One region of the Pedobacter sp. GSP4 genome, then DNA from elsewhere that is predicted to be linked to it. Evidence: riboswitches for the same ligand, from Rfam matches in the RefSeq annotation. Region 1 holds a riboswitch; the other holds the start of a gene.
The links. Region 1 has a riboswitch for fluoride ahead of ACS5PU_RS10235 (voltage-gated chloride channel family protein). Riboswitches for the same ligand answer to the same signal wherever they lie in the genome.
Positions count from the first base shown of each region.

Region 2: linked by a shared signal. The riboswitch ahead of ACS5PU_RS11115 (hypothetical protein) and the one ahead of ACS5PU_RS10235 (voltage-gated chloride channel family protein) in region 1 are both predicted to bind fluoride.

Region 1 covers NZ_JBPZIR010000003.1:691,545-699,404, forward strand. The annotation lists gene ACS5PU_RS10225 (NAD-dependent epimerase/dehydratase family protein) at 1-171, shown strand, start outside; gene ACS5PU_RS10230 (HAD-IB family phosphatase) at 171-1,472, shown strand; gene ACS5PU_RS10235 (voltage-gated chloride channel family protein) at 1,808-3,097, opposite strand; fluoride riboswitch at 3,116-3,178, opposite strand; gene ACS5PU_RS10240 (tryptophan 2,3-dioxygenase family protein) at 3,243-4,208, shown strand; gene ACS5PU_RS10245 (branched-chain amino acid aminotransferase) at 4,357-5,421, shown strand; gene ACS5PU_RS10250 (DUF4920 domain-containing protein) at 5,532-5,996, opposite strand; gene radA (DNA repair protein RadA) at 6,335-7,711, opposite strand.
Region 2 covers NZ_JBPZIR010000004.1:53,108-60,967, reverse strand. The annotation lists gene ACS5PU_RS11130 (efflux RND transporter permease subunit) at 1-442, opposite strand, end outside; gene ACS5PU_RS11125 (TolC family protein) at 450-1,841, opposite strand; gene ACS5PU_RS11120 (four-helix bundle copper-binding protein) at 3,386-3,550, opposite strand; fluoride riboswitch at 3,952-4,020, shown strand; gene ACS5PU_RS11115 (hypothetical protein) at 4,063-4,617, shown strand; gene ACS5PU_RS11110 (EamA family transporter) at 4,622-5,035, shown strand; gene eno (phosphopyruvate hydratase) at 5,094-6,374, shown strand; gene ACS5PU_RS11100 (voltage-gated chloride channel family protein) at 6,393-7,685, shown strand; gene ACS5PU_RS11095 (YidH family protein) at 7,846-7,860, opposite strand, start outside.

The sequences.
Region 1 (7,860 bases):
TTAAAGTTGGTTTCGGTTTTTACGGGCAATCAGCCGTCAATAACCAAAGATACCGCCCAGAGCAGCATCACATTGAGTTACTATAACAACCAAAAAATAATAACGGAAACTGGTATTACTTTTAAGCCTGTTGCCCAAAGCATAAAAGAAATTACCCAATATTTAAAATAATGCCCAAACAAAAAGCGTATTACATCATCGATTTTGATAGCACATTTACACAGGTAGAAGCGCTTGATGAACTTGCCAGAATTTCTCTGAAGAACCACCCAGACAAAGAAGCCATCTTTCAAAAAATTGAAGACTATACCAATTTTGCGATGGAAGGTAAACTATCTTTTTCCGAAAGCTTGGCCCAGCGGGTTAAACTTCTGGAGGCAAATGAAGATCATTTAAAACAGCTGATCAAACATTTGAAAAAGAAAGTATCAACTTCCTTTTCGCGCAATGCAGCATTTTTTAAAAAACATGCTGATGAGGTGTTGATTGTTTCTGGCGGATTTAAAGAGTTTATTACTCCGGTGGTTAGCCAGTACCACATTAAGAAGGAAAATATTTATGCCAATACCTTTGTAACCACTGGCGATGGTAAGATTATCGATTACGACCATGCAAACCCTTTAAGTGAAGAAGGCGGCAAGGTTAAATTGCTTCAGCATTTAAAGCTCGAAGGCGAATTGTTTGGCATTGGTGACGGTTATTCTGATTTCCAATTGCGCGAAAGCGGTTTGATCAATAAATTTTTTGCTTTTACAGAGAATATCGCACGCGAAAGCATTGTTGCAAAAGCCGATCACGTAACCCCAAGTTTCGATGAGTTTTTGTACGTTAACAATTTACCGCGCGCCATTTCCTATCCAAAAAACAGGATTCTTTGCCTGGTAATCGGCGATGTTGACCCAGTAACTCTTTCTATCCTTAAAAATGATGGCCTATCCATTAGGCATAAAACATCTTTTGAAGAAAAGTATGTTAAAGATGTAGGCATCCTGATTTTGGCCGATGGCGAAAAATTAACCAAAGACCAGCTAAAAAATGCAGTTAAACTTAAAACCATTGGCTACCTGGGCAGCGCAAAAACTAAAATAGATTTTGATCTGTGTACCAAACAGGGAATCGTAGTTTTCGACGATCCGAAAAACAATCCGCGTAACCTCGATTTTATTCCGAAACGGGTAACCGATTTTATGAACACCGGAGCAACCTATTTAAGTAGCAATTTTCCGAACCTGCAGTTGCCAAAAATCGATAAATCGCACCGTTTAATCCATATCCATAAAAACGTTCCTGGTATTATGGCAAAGATCAATACTGTTTTTGCCAAGCACGATATCAATATTGTTGGTCAGTTTTTGATGACTAATGCCGAAATTGGTTATGCCATTACCGATATCAATGCCGAATACGATAAACAATTGTTTAAATCACTAAAAAAGATTGAGCATACCATCAAGTTTAGGGTGTTGTATTAGTACTTACACTGTCATTCTGAGTTTGAATTTATTTTATAAAACTCAATATGAATGACACCCTATCCGGGATCGTCATTTCGAGCGGACCCGATAGCTATCGGGTGCAACGTAGCCGAGAAATCTTTTTCTGTAGATTTCTCCATTACGATGCCGGTGAAAAACCGGCTAGCTTCAGTCGAAATGACGATTCTTCTATTAGGTTTTCAATAGTACTACAATAAAGAATCTCTGGCCAATAAAATGCTGGATTCAATTATTTGGTAATAAAATCAGTTAATTAATGGTAATTACTAATAACTAACAGATTCTTCACTGCGTTCAGAATGACAATCAGTTTACCTCAAAAACTGGTGCCGCTTCAACAATAAATGTTTAGGTGCGCCAATCGTTTGCGATCTGTAAATTCCGGTATGGCCCGAAAATAAATAGGCCGTAACACAGGCTAAGGCAATGTAAACGCCAGATGCTGTGCCGAACAGCTCTACACCCATAAAAATACAGGCCAATGGTGTATTTGCGGCCCCTGCAAAAACAGCTACAAAGCCCATTCCTGCCAGTAAACCAACCGGCAACGGAACGAAGAGGCTTAAGCAGCTCCCCAATGTTGCCCCAATGAAGAAAAGTGGCGTAACCTCTCCACCTTTAAATCCTGCACTGAGCGTAAAAGCGGTTAAAAATAGTTTTATAGCAAAAGTGTAAAATGCTTCCTGTTGTGTAAAAGCTGCTGAAATAACTGGTATACCCAAGCCAATATAACGGGTGTTTCCAATGAGGTAAATAATCGCTACCAACACAATTCCCCCAATAAATGGCCTTAATGGCGGGTATTTAATTTTAGCAAATACTTTAGATAAACCATGGTTTAAGGTAGAAAAAGACCTCGCTGTTAGGCCGAACAATATACCCGTACCTAAGGCCAACAGCAAATTTATCGCATTTATTGCGGGCACCGAAGCTATAGCATAATGCGTGTGGCCTACGCCCCAGGCTTTGCAGGCATAATCGGCAACAACTGCCGTGATAAACGATGGAAGAATTGCACTGTAGGTTAAGCTGCCCACCACAAAAACTTCGAGGCCGAATACGGCGCCGGCTAATGGTGTTCCAAAAACAGAAGCGAAACCAGCGCTGATGCCGCAGATTAAGATAATTTTCCTGTCCCTGGGTTTTAGTTTAAACATTTTGGTAAGCTGATCGGCAAATGCACCTCCAATCTGTACAGCTGTGCCTTCTCTTCCTGCCGAGCCCCCGAATAAATGGGTAATAATTGTTCCGGCAAAAATTAGCGGCGCCATAATTAACGGAATAACCTTTTTGGGCGATTGCAGTTCTTCTATCAGCAGGTTATTGCCCTTTACCACATCGGCACCCCAATAATAATAAGCAAGGCCAATTGTTAAACCTGCAACAGGTATAAAGCCAATAACCCAAAGGTGTTGTTCGCGGTAGTTGGTTGCCCAGTTTAAACTTTCTAAAAATAGGGCAGAGGCAGAGCCGATAATTCCACCAAGCAAAGCTGAAATAAGCAGCCACTTTAAGGTGCTGAGTAAAAGTAATGCGAAATCGAGCTTAATATAGCGTTTAGTAGACAGAAGAAATCCTTCTGTTAATTTTTTAACAGGCATTTGAATTCAATTTTAAATAAAATCGTAGGAGTCATCAGCCTGTTTGGGCGGTTTTGGCGGTACCCCATCGCCATCATTCCAAATGTATAAAATTTAGTTATTTGTTGCAAAATCTTTATCACCTTTGTGCAGCTAACTTTAAACAATGGATTTCACACCCGAAATAATAAACAAACTAAACCAGCTACAAGAAAAGTATACGGCCATGGGGCAAGATATGGCATCCTATTTGGATGGACTGCTCTACGCCGATTTTTTAACGTATTGGGATTACATCCATCTCGATACATTATTGAGCCTGCAGAGCCCTAAAACGCCAATTCCTGATGAAGAAATCTTTATCATGTACCATCAGATTACAGAGCTTTATTTTAAACTTGCCCTGCACGAGTGTAAGCAGATTGCCGAACATGAAAACTTAACCGCCGAATTTTTTACGGCCCGTGTAAAACGCATTAACGCTTATTTTAATGCATTAACCACTTCTTTCGAGGTGATGGTAGATGGCATGGAAAAAGAGCAGTTTTTAAAATTCAGGATGTCTTTATTGCCTGCCAGCGGATTTCAGTCGGGCCAATATAGGATGATAGAAATCTGTGCTACCGATTTCATCCGTTTGGTAGACAAGAGCAAACGTGAAGAACTGAGTACGGCAACTATTGCAGAGCAGTTCGAATACATTTACTGGAAATTCGGCGCTACCGAGCTGGCTTCGGGAAAACAGACTTTAACGCTAAAACAGTTTATCAAAAAATATGCTGCGCAATTTTTGCAACTGGCCGAAGATCGCAGTCTTACCAATTTTTCGGCTCTTTACCATCAGTTACAGGCTAATGGGGAAGATGTTACCGCTCTTGCGGATGAGTTGCGCAAACTGGATCTGTACGTAAATGTAGAATGGCCTTTATCGCATTATAAATCGGCTGTACGCTATCTGGAAAAAGATCCGGTTGATGTTGCTGCAACAGGTGGCACCAACTGGCAAAAGTATCTGCCTCCGCGTTTCCAAAAAAGAATTTTCTATCCTTACCTATGGAGTGAAGAACAAATGGAAGAATGGGGCAAAGGATGGGTGCTTAGTGTACTTAAAACACTCAAAAACAAAGATTAATATTGTAAAAAGCTATTAAAAAAGGCTGTTTTTTCTTAATTTGCGCGAAATAATTAATGATTGACTTAGTGAATGATAGAATGGTTGAATTGCGTTATGCAAATCCATTCATTCAATCAAAATTCAATCATTCAAAATTAAAAAAAGTATGACCGAGACATTAGATATAAAAATCACTAAAGCAAACGAAACACGTTTGACTGTTACTGATTTTTCGCAATTACCGTTCGGTAAGGTTTTTACCGATCACATGTTTACTGCCGACTACGAAGATGGCGAATGGAAAAATCTACAGATTATTCCCTACGGGCCAATTCCAATGAGCCCAGCTATTTCAGCGCTTCATTATGGACAGGCTATTTTTGAAGGGTTGAAAGCTTACCGTCAGCCTGATGGAAAGATTAGTGTATTCCGTGCAGATAAAAACTTCGAACGTTTTAATAAATCTGCGGCAAGAATGTCTATGCCAACCATTCCTGAGGAAGTTTTTATGCAGGGTTTGGCTGCTTTAATCAATGTAGACGAGAAATGGGTGCCAAATCAGGAAGATTACGCATTGTATATCCGTCCGGTAATGTTTGCTATGGACCCTTATTTAGGGGTTAAAGCTTCTGATACCTATAAATTTGCTTTATTAACCACGCCAACTGGCCCATATTACAGCAGTGCATTAAAAGTTAAAATCGAAACTGAATTTACACGTGCAGACGACGGTGGTGTTGGCTTTGCTAAAACTGCCGGAAATTATGCCCGTTCACTGTACCCTTTTGAGCAGGCTAAAAAAGAAGGTTATGATCAGTTAATCTGGACCGATTCTGTAACGCATGAATTTATTGAAGAAGCTGGAACCGCAAACTTACTTTTTGTAATTAACGGAAAACTGGTAACCCCATCGGTACGGAGCACGGTTTTAGATGGTGTTACCCGCGATACCATTATCAAATTAGCCAAAGAGGCAGGTGTAGAAGTAGAAGAACGTAGGGTTTCGGTTAAAGAGATAATTGAAGGCATTGAAAACGGTAGTTTAACCGAGGCTTTTGCTGCCGGAACTGCAGCTACGGTAACCCACGTTGGCGAGCTAGGCTATAACGGACAACTTTATACATTGACCGATCCTTCAACAAGACATATTTCAAATGGCATTGCTAAAAAACTGAACGATATCCGTTATGGATTAGCACCAGATGAATTTGGTTGGAACAGGGTTTTATAACCAAAAGAAAATCAACAAAAAAAACCGGTGCAGATGCTGCATCGGTTTTTTTATGGTTAAAGCTCTCCGTTTTCGACTTTGCTTTTTCAGCTTTAATCTTTTAACTTATTTTATTTATCTAGTATTACCACGCCTTTAGCTTCGAATGCCAGTTCCTTTTTAGGGTCGGTAATTTTGGCTACTTCTTCAGGAGATTTTTTTGCATCTTCTGCATAATGACGTAAGGTTTCTACAGAAATGGTCTGTTTTTTTGCTAAACCATCTAAAACCACTTTTTTACCTACAATATCCATTGGCATAAAAAAAGCATAATCCTTAAAGGTTACGCGCATCGGATCGCCATTTGGCATTTCAAGGGCCATCCAGCAGCCTTTTTTCTTGCAAACATCAACAACTTTGCCTTCAATTTTCATTTCTGAAATTTTCTTGTCTCCCATTGCGGCTTCCATTTTCGCTGCCGGTTTTACATCGCCAGGTTTAACTTCTTCGCCAAATTTCTGGCCGGTATATGCGGTTTGTGCAAATACAAGTGCCGCAAATAAGCAAAAGCTTAGGCTCAACATGATCTTTTTCATCCTTTTATGGTTTTATTTTGTTCCGATTATTATCTTTTTCAAAGTTATTTAAAATTTTTCTAAATAATGGAAACAAAAAACCCCCCGCTGGTCTCCACCAACGGGAGGATAATCATCCCTATTTTCGTGTATGACTCACCAAGAGATGGTGTACACTATGTAAATACTAATAGGCAAACCTTAAACCAAATGTGGTTTATTGTTTAATTTTTTATCAAGTTATTTATAATCAGCTGTTTAATTTGTTTTAATTGGGTTGCCTAAATTAAGCAAGGTGGGGAAACGTGGAATTTTTTCAACGATTTGGGGAAAATTATTTCCCCAATTCCCCAATCTTGTTACCCAAAAACAAGACTAAATACTTCTTCTATTTTACTTACCGCTTTAATTTCCAGGTTGTATTTTTCTAAAGCGATACCTTTTAAATTGTATTTCGAAATATAGATGATTTCAAAGCCCAATTTATCTGCTTCGGCAATGCGTTGCTCTATTCTGTTAACTGCCCTTATTTCTCCTGATAAGCCAACCTCTGCCGCAAAACAGTTTTTAGATGATACAGCAATATCCTGATGGGAAGAAATAATAGCGATGAGTACAGCCAAATCAATAGCTGGGTCTTCAACCCTAATTCCGCCCGCAATATTTAAGAAAACATCCTGTGTGCTTAACCTAAAACCACAGCGTTTTTCGAGTACGGCCAACAGCATATTCATTCTTTTGGTATCAAAGCCTGTAGCCGATCGCTGCGGTGTTCCGTAGGCGGCGGGGCTCACTAAGGCCTGGGTTTCTATCAGCATTGGCCTTGCGCCCTCTAAAGTGGCAGCAATGGCTATCCCGCTTAACTCCTCATCGCGTTGCGATAATAAAATTTCTGAGGGATTGGAAACCTCGCGAAGGCCACTTCCCTGCATTTCGTAGATGCCCAGTTCTGCTGCGGCACCGAACCTGTTTTTGATTGATCTTAAAATGCGGTAAACATGGTGCCTATCGCCCTCAAACTGTAAAACGGTATCAACCATGTGCTCCAGTATTTTTGGGCCTGCAATGGCGCCATCTTTGGTAATATGGCCTATGAGGAAAACAGGAACACCTGTTTCTTTTGCAAAACGCAATAACTCAGCCGTGCATTCGCGTACCTGCGATACGCTGCCCGGCGTAGAGTCGATGTGTGAAGAGTGTAGTGTTTGGATAGAGTCTACCACCAATATTTCTGGTTCCAGTATTTCTATCTGCTTAAAAATATTCTGGGTTGATGTTTCGGTTAGGATATAACAGTTGGATGAAGGTTGATCCTGAATCCGTTCTGCACGCATTTTGATCTGCTGCTCGCTCTCTTCGCCCGAAATATAAAGCAGTTTCTTTCCTTTTAGGTTTAGCGCAAGCTGAAGCATCAAAGTTGATTTTCCGATGCCCGGTTCACCGCCGATGAGTACTAGCGATCCTTCTACTAGTCCTCCGCCCAGTACACGGTCCAGTTCTTTGTCGCCTGTTAATATTCTGCGTTCGGTTGAGGATTGAATTTCATCTACCTTGCTGGGTTTGCTCAGCTTCCGGGTGCTGGTTTCGCTTTTCCACGTTGGTACCGATGCGGGGCTTTTTTCTACAATTTCTTCTACGAAAGTGTTCCATTGGTTGCAAGATGGGCATTTGCCAAGCCATTTAGCCGATTCGTATCCACAGCTCTGGCAGAAGTATGCTGTTTTTGATTTTGCCAATTGATTAAGATTTTAGATTACGAATTTAGCCTTTATTGGGGATAAACCTCGCAGGTTTTTAAAACCTGCGAAGTTTAATTTCAGTTGGTCGAGATCTGCAATCTCGACCTTAATAACTGTGGATTTTTAATCTACTAAAGGATTTTAGA
Region 2 (7,860 bases), on a different contig from region 1:
GGGATTTGGCCGAGAGTACAAGCTGGCCTACTGGCAGTGAAGAGGCATCAAAGCGGACCACCTGCGGAGGCAAAGCGCCTGGAGGGAAGAACTTCATGGCCCGGTTAACCTGCAAGGCAACTTGGGCAGAAGCCTCTGCCATATTGGTGCTTTCATAAAAACTCAGCTTTAGCATCGTCAAACCCTGAATGTTTTTGGCGGTAATATTCTTAACGCCATTAACATAAAGAAACTGATCCTGTAGACGAGTGGAGAAGAAGCCCTCCATCTGTTGTGGAGACATACCTCCGTAGGATTCAATAACATATATTGTCGGCGAATTAAGCTGGGGGAAAATATCTATTGGGATCTTCAGCGCACTGAGAACTGCAAAGAGCAGTAAACTCGCGGTGATCACCACTGTTGTAATCGGCTTTTTCAGGGCCGAGGTAACCATTGACATATCTTTATTATTTTAATGTGTTTAACAGTGAATCTACTTGGTTGGTGGCGATAGCCTTTTGAAAAAGCGCCCGGATGTACAGATATTTTGCGTTGACAAAATCGGTTTCTGCACGGTAAAGGATGGTCAGGGCTGCATTGAGCTCAATGATGTCGGTCAGCCCGTTCTTATAAAGCGAGAGCTTCTGGCGATACCCTGCGGCCGCTGCCTTTAGCTGGTTTGGTATTTCATCGAGTCTTTTATGCGCGGTACTGATCTCAAGTCCTGCTTGAAGGGCGGCATTTGATAACATTAACCTTTCCTGCTGTAGTTCCTTTAAGTAAAAATTGCTACTGGCCTTTTGGGTCCTAAGCTTCAACTGACGCCTGCGCAGATCAAATAAGTTATAACTGATCCCTACGCCCACGAGGTAATTTTCCCGTTGCCATTCCAAGCCATTCGAGAGACTGTTGAAATTATCATTGGCATCAATGCTTGATCCCCTTGACCAGGCAGCAGCTTGCAGGCTTACCTTTGGATTATAGGCTTTTTTGACCAGGTTTTCCTTCTCAACGCTGCTTAGATAATTGCTTTTGTAGAAATCAAGCAGCGGATGGCTTGAACTGTCGGTCAACTTTACCGATAGGTTTACCTCAAGCGATTTTAGCCGATCCAGGATCGTACTGTCAGCGACAATACTTTCCGGATTTAGCCCGCTGATTGCTGCAATGTCGAGCTGAACCTGTCTGTAGGTATTGTCCATTTCAATATAGTTCAATCTTGATTTGGAGAGTTCGGCCCCTGCGATACTGGTATCCACACCCGGACGCACACCGCTTCTGGCAAGGGATAAAATCGAACGGTTGATCTGCTCATTGCGACTGATATTGCTTGCTTGAATGGATAGCATGTCCTGAAGCTTTAGTAGACTCAGGTAATCATCAATAGCGATGGCCCTTGTCTGGTATCGGCGCTGGGCAAACTTGGATCGTTCAACGACAAGTTCTGATTTGGCGACTGCATTCTGAGCTTTATAGGCACCAAAATTATAGACCTCCCAATCAAGGGAGACAATACCAAGATTAGTAAGTGTAGCCTTGGTAGTGCTTTCAGTCCTAACACCTCTGGAATTGGAGGGAACTATACCAAAGGCCATATAAGGTCCTGCCACGTTATTGTTTGAGCCCAGATCTGCCTGATAATTAAGCTTCAGATTTGGAAGGGCATTCGCCGCGGTCTCTCTTAACTGGGCGGCACGTATATCAACTGTTGCTGAATCAGCGGCCAGTGAAGGTGAAAAAGCGGTCACGTGATCGATCAGATCAACGATCCCGATGGGCTTTGGGGAGGTTTGGGCATGGCTTTCCAGCCCCATATATAAAAGTGGGAACAAACAGAAAATCTGTTTAATACGGATCATGTCTTTAAATTAAAATTTAAGGAAAAAGATTTGACGGACGTCTTGGACAGGAAACACGGTGATTAACCGGCCGTCGTCACTTCATCATTTGAAGGACCTGTCAATAAAAGAAAATTGAGATAAATCTCAGATCCGAAAGACCTGGTTGGAAATATAAATTGGGACTGATCCGGCAATCCTGTATCTGATCTCAAGAAAATACCTGTTTAGGTTAGAGGCTAAAAGCGAAAGCCCCAAAAATAAGATGACGCCGATAAGAAAAGCTTCCAAAACAGGAAGCACGGTTTTCTTGCGTTCATCAAGGATACACTTAAATTGTCTGGTAATTTTTGAATCCTTTCCAAGCGGAGAAAAGCTACCTTTGTACTGCGCAGCTGATTTTATTCCCCGGGCGGACTCTAAAAGGGAGAGGTTGGATAAAAAAAAGATATTGCCCAAAGAGATAATCAGGTACAGCAAGACGACTCCAATTATAGAGCAATTTGGTACCTGCTTAACTTTCAAACCCTTCAAATTTAACAACCTAAATATATAGGCGCTAAAATCTGCATTAATCTAAAAAGATGAGAGGATAAACCGCAACAAAACCGTTACAAAATATCAACAAATATTAGGTTACGATATTTCTCACCCTACTTTCGATTGTCATCGAATAATTTCTTTTTCCTATACTGTCCCTCCATCTTGTTGTTCAAAACTTTATCAAAATTAACCACAGCTTCACAATGCTCAAAAAGGGTCGAACTTCCGCGGGTTGACCCTACTAAGTGGCAATATGAGGCATCTAAAAAGTATGCCTCTTATTTTTTAAACATTAAGAACTTGAAAATAAGTCACTTACAATAGATTAAATTGAATTTTTCGGTTCGAACTTTTTAGAATTTTCCCTAAAATTAAGATATACCGCAACTATTTATAAAACACCAATTGTCTAGACATCAGTGTTGAACTCCATAAACTGCTATCTAATTAGCCAAATAAGCATGTGGATTAGTTTCAATTGCGAACATCGATCAGCTTGAATATTATTCAATTATAGGATAAACGGGGGGAAATCCGTTTGGTCTAAATTTTTTTACAATTATGCGCAAATGCCATGTAGCTTGCATTTAATTTAGAAGGTACATACCCTCGGTTTAACAACGTGATTGATTTAACACCGCCATTGAAATGAAATTTGTATTTTTTGTTTTTTGAAATAATTTGATGAAGCGGGAATTGAAAGTTCATGCATTATTTAATGCATTCCTCAACTCGCATCTAGCCTTCATTTTCATAGAATTCGAATTATCAAGTACTCATCATCAAAAACTGAAATTCTTATTTGAATAATGGAATGAGTTTATGAGAATCATATCCTAAAAAACCCATTTTTTTAAGGCTAGAGAAAGGACATACCAAGAACAACCTCAAACCTTGGTAAATATCAAATAATGAGGGAATAATGAAAATAAAATGAATGGAATAAATTTGCCTATTTATAAAAATGAAAGGGCAACTAGAATGCTGCCCTTAATCAATTAATGCTCACGGTGATTGGCATCTTAAGCAGCTACTCCTGTCATTCTTCTGCATTCTTCCGCACAAGCCTTACAAGCATCTGCACATTCCTGACAATGCTGGGTATGATGATTACTACACTCATCTCCGCATTGCTGGCAAATATCTGCGCAAATACGGCAAATGTCTTGAGCAAAAGAGCTACCCATACTCATCAATTGAGCGGCAGAGTAGCAGATGGCTGCACATTGCATATCAAGCTCAATACACCGCGCCATCATTTTCACGTCTTCTTCCTGAGTGCATGAACTTGCACAATGATTGCAAATTGAAGCACACTTTAAGCATGCATCAATACAGTTTTTCCATTCATGGTATCCCATAACTTTAATTTTTTAGGGTTATAAAAAAAATTCCTATATAGATAACATGGTTATTTCCAGGCGGTTTCATTTTGTTTAAGAAAAGCTTTAATCCCGTGATATGATGCTTGTTTAAACGGTAGAAGAATAAGAAACTGGTTCTCGTATTCAAATAAGGAGGAATAGTGATAAATTAAATTCTCAACACCTACTTTAAGATTTTGCACATCATTTTATTAGTATTATATTTGCAATACGGAAATGGTGTCCTTCCGATTCAACCGCTTTTTTCAAAAGCTGATGGCACCTACAATAGAAATTCCAGCAGGTAATAAAATCTGCCGGTCAAAGTATTGTAGGTGAAAAAATTAAAAATAAATTCTCAACTCTTATTGCTGGCAGCTATCTTAATTGCGCTTGTCTTACTTTGTCTGTCTGCCAAAGTGAGATCAGTGTTAGCAATGGTCCTGCCGGTTGAAACTGAATGGTTCTTGTGGATAAATCAGCACCATAATGCATTCTGGGATACGATCATGTACTGGGCCAGTGATAAGCGTTTTTGGCTTCCTTTTTATGCCTTCATTATTTATTGCCTCTTCCAGAATTTCTGCAAAAAAATTTGGCAGGTTCTTATTACCATTGCGCTACTAGTTGCTAGTGCAGATCAGATTGCTTCAGGACTGATTAAAAACACCGTTAAGCGTCTACGCCCTTCCCATGAACCGAATCTAACTACGATCATTCATTTAAGTAAAGCAGGTGCGGGTGGGATGTATGGATGGCCATCCGCTCTTTCATCACCTATCTTCAAAAGCATTCTTTCCGCTGGTTCGGCATTTACCGGATCATTGCCGGAGCAACGGTTCTTGTACTCATTTACTTTGGAATTATTCAATAACGGAAAATTAACATAAAACTATGTGGTGGATCTACGCGCTATTATCAGCTTTCTTTGCTTCCCTTACGGCCATCTTTGCAAAAGTCGGCGTAACCAATGTCAATTCTGATTTGGCTACTGCCATACGAACGGTGGTAATACTGATTGTAGCCTGGGGGATCGTAATGGCCAGAGGCGAACTTAAAGGAATTACGGAACTGTCAAAGCATAACCTGCTATTTCTTTTTTTATCTGGCCTTGCCACCGGCTTGTCCTGGATATTCTACTACAAGGCTTTGCAGATCGGGAAAGTGTCCCAGGTCGCCCCTGTTGATAAGTTGAGTGTTGCCCTAACTATTATACTTGCAATGGTGTTCCTGAAAGAAGCTCTTACCCTGAAAGTATTCTTTGGTGCCCTGCTGATCATTGGGGGAACACTGGTTTTGATCTTTTGAGAAACTCAATTATTTGTAAGCAACCGAAATACTAAAAATCAATATAAAACAAAAAACTATGAAATTAACTAAAATTCATGCCCGTGAAATTTTGGATTCCAGGGGCAATCCGACAGTAGAAGTAGAAGTCACTCTTAACGGAACAACAGCAAGGGGTATTTCTCCATCCGGGGCAAGTACGGGTGAAAAAGAAGCCGTAGAGCTTAGAGATGGTGATCCAGAGCGCTATAATGGTAAAGGCGTGGAAAAAGCAGTAAAAGGGATTAACGTCGAAGTCGGCAAATCAGTCACCGGCTTATCCTTTGAGGGTCAGCAGGCCTTCGATGATCATATAATTGGTCTGGATGGAACCGAGAATAAATCAAGGCTCGGCGCAAATGCGATGCTTGCGGCCTCAATCGCCTTCGCCCGGGCTTCGGCCGTTGCAAAAGGGATTCCCTTGTATAGGCAGCTAGTGGAAAGGGAAGGTTACGTAATGCCCGTACCGTGCATGAATGTCATTAATGGGGGAAGGCATTCTGATAACAACATCGATTTTCAGGAATTTATGATTGCCCCTCATAACGCCCCCTCGTTTAAGGAAAGTATCCGTATGGGCGAAGCTGTTTTTCATTCCCTGAGAAGTCTGCTAAAAGCGAAAGGCTATTATACCGGAGTTGGTGACGAAGGTGGGTTTGCGCCAAATCTGAGTTCTAATGAGGAAGCCGTCCAAATCATCATGGAAGCGATACATATTGCCGGTTTTGCTCCAGGCAAGGATATTTCCCTTTGTCTTGACCCAGCGACCAGCGAAATGTGGAATAATGGAAAATATGAATTTTATAAAAGTTCTAAAGAACGGATCACAACAGATGAAATGATTGGCTTTTGGGAAGGATGGTTAAAAGAGTACCCAATTATCCTGTTGGAAGACGGGTTGGGCGAAAACGATTGGGAGGGATGGAAAAAGCTGACCAGCCTTTTGGGAGACAAAGTGGAATTGGTTGGAGATGATATATTCTGCACCAACCCGAGTATTATCCAGCAGGGAATCGACCAGGGCATTGCAAACAGCGTACTGATTAAATTGAACCAGATCGGTACAGTTTCCGAAACGCTAAAGGCCGTAGAACTAGCCCAAAAAAACGGTTACAATTGCTTTATTTCTCACCGCAGTGGTGAAACTGAAGACACGACAATTGCGGATCTGGTTGTCGCTACCGGTGCGGGGCACATCAAAACAGGAAGTGGCTGCCGCTCTGAAAGGGTATCTAAATTTAACCAGTTGCTTCGGATAGAAGAAGAACTTGGTGATAGGGCATCATTTGCAGGAATCAATACTTTTTATAAAAAATTATAAATCAGCCGCTAACCTACAATGAAACATAATAAATTTTTATTTGAACACCTTTCGGTTTTTAAATATGCGGTTCGATGGACGCTGCTTATACTTCCTGTTGCCATTGCAATAGGAAGTATGGTTGCCTTGTTCCTTTGGCTGCTAGGCTGGGCCATTCACTTTCGCTTTCAGCATACCTGTCTCATTTTTCTGCTACCTTTAGCAGGTATTGTGATCCACCTGATTTATCAGTCAGTTGGTAGGTCCTCAGAAAAAGGAAATAACCTGATCATGGATGAAATCCATAGGCCGGGTGGTGGAGTGCCCAGGCAGATGGCGCCAGTAATCTTAATAACTACAGTGATTACCCATTTGTTTGGCGGATCGGCTGGAAGAGAGGGAACCGCGGTACAAATCGGAGGAAGCATCGCAGGAATGTTTAGCCGCTGGTTTAAGCTAAATGAGGTAGACACCAAGATGCTCCTTACCGCGGGAATTGCAGCCGGGTTTGGGGCGGTGTTCGGAACACCGCTCACCGGTGCCATATTTGCAATGGAAGTTCTGGCCATTGGAAGAATAGAGTACAAGGCTTTACTTCCCGCATTAATTGCCAGCGTGCTTGGTGATCTTACTGTCTCTGCCTGGGGCATCCATCATACCGCTTATCACATCGATCTCATAGAGAAAAGTGCCTACTTTCTATCTGAATACCTGCCGGTAAACCTACTCCTGCTTAGTAAGGTTATTCTAGCATCCACATTGTTTGGTCTGGCCAGCTACCTGTTTGCTGTAATGGTGCATGAGATCAAGGCCTTTTTTTCTAAAGTATGTAAGATCCAGTGGCTTATTCCTGTTATCGGTGGTCTGATTATTATAGGCTTGACTTACGCCATCGGGAAACCGGATTACTTAAGTTTGGGCGTGGATAGCGAATACCAAGGAGCCGTTACAATTCCCTCTGCTTTTCAGCCTGGTGGAGCAGATACTTGGAGCTGGTTATGGAAGACCATTTACACAACTTTAACATTAGGAACTGGATTTAAAGGTGGTGAGGTAACGCCTTTGTTTTATATTGGCGCAACATTAGGCAATGCACTTTCGACCTTATTAAATGCTCCAGTTAGTTTGTTTGCTGCCCTTGGATTTATTGCTGTTTTTGCTGGTGCAACGAATACACCCCTTGCCTGTACGATTATGGGTATAGAACTTTTTGGTAGTGAATACACCATGTTTTTTGCGGTAGCCTGTTTTACAGCCTATTTTTTCAGTGGCCATTCAGGTATATATTCTTCACAGCGTATTGCGGTACCCAAAATATTTACGGGAACATAAAATATTGACTTATCCTGTTCCTGTGGATTATCATAAAGAGGTGAAATTTTTATAAGATCCTTGACCAATGCAATCAGCAATTTATATCAAAAAACAACGCTATATCGACCGCTTTCCTTCCTCTCTTTTCTAAAGCATCAAGTACAGATGATTTAACTGCCTATGTTGTTTTAAT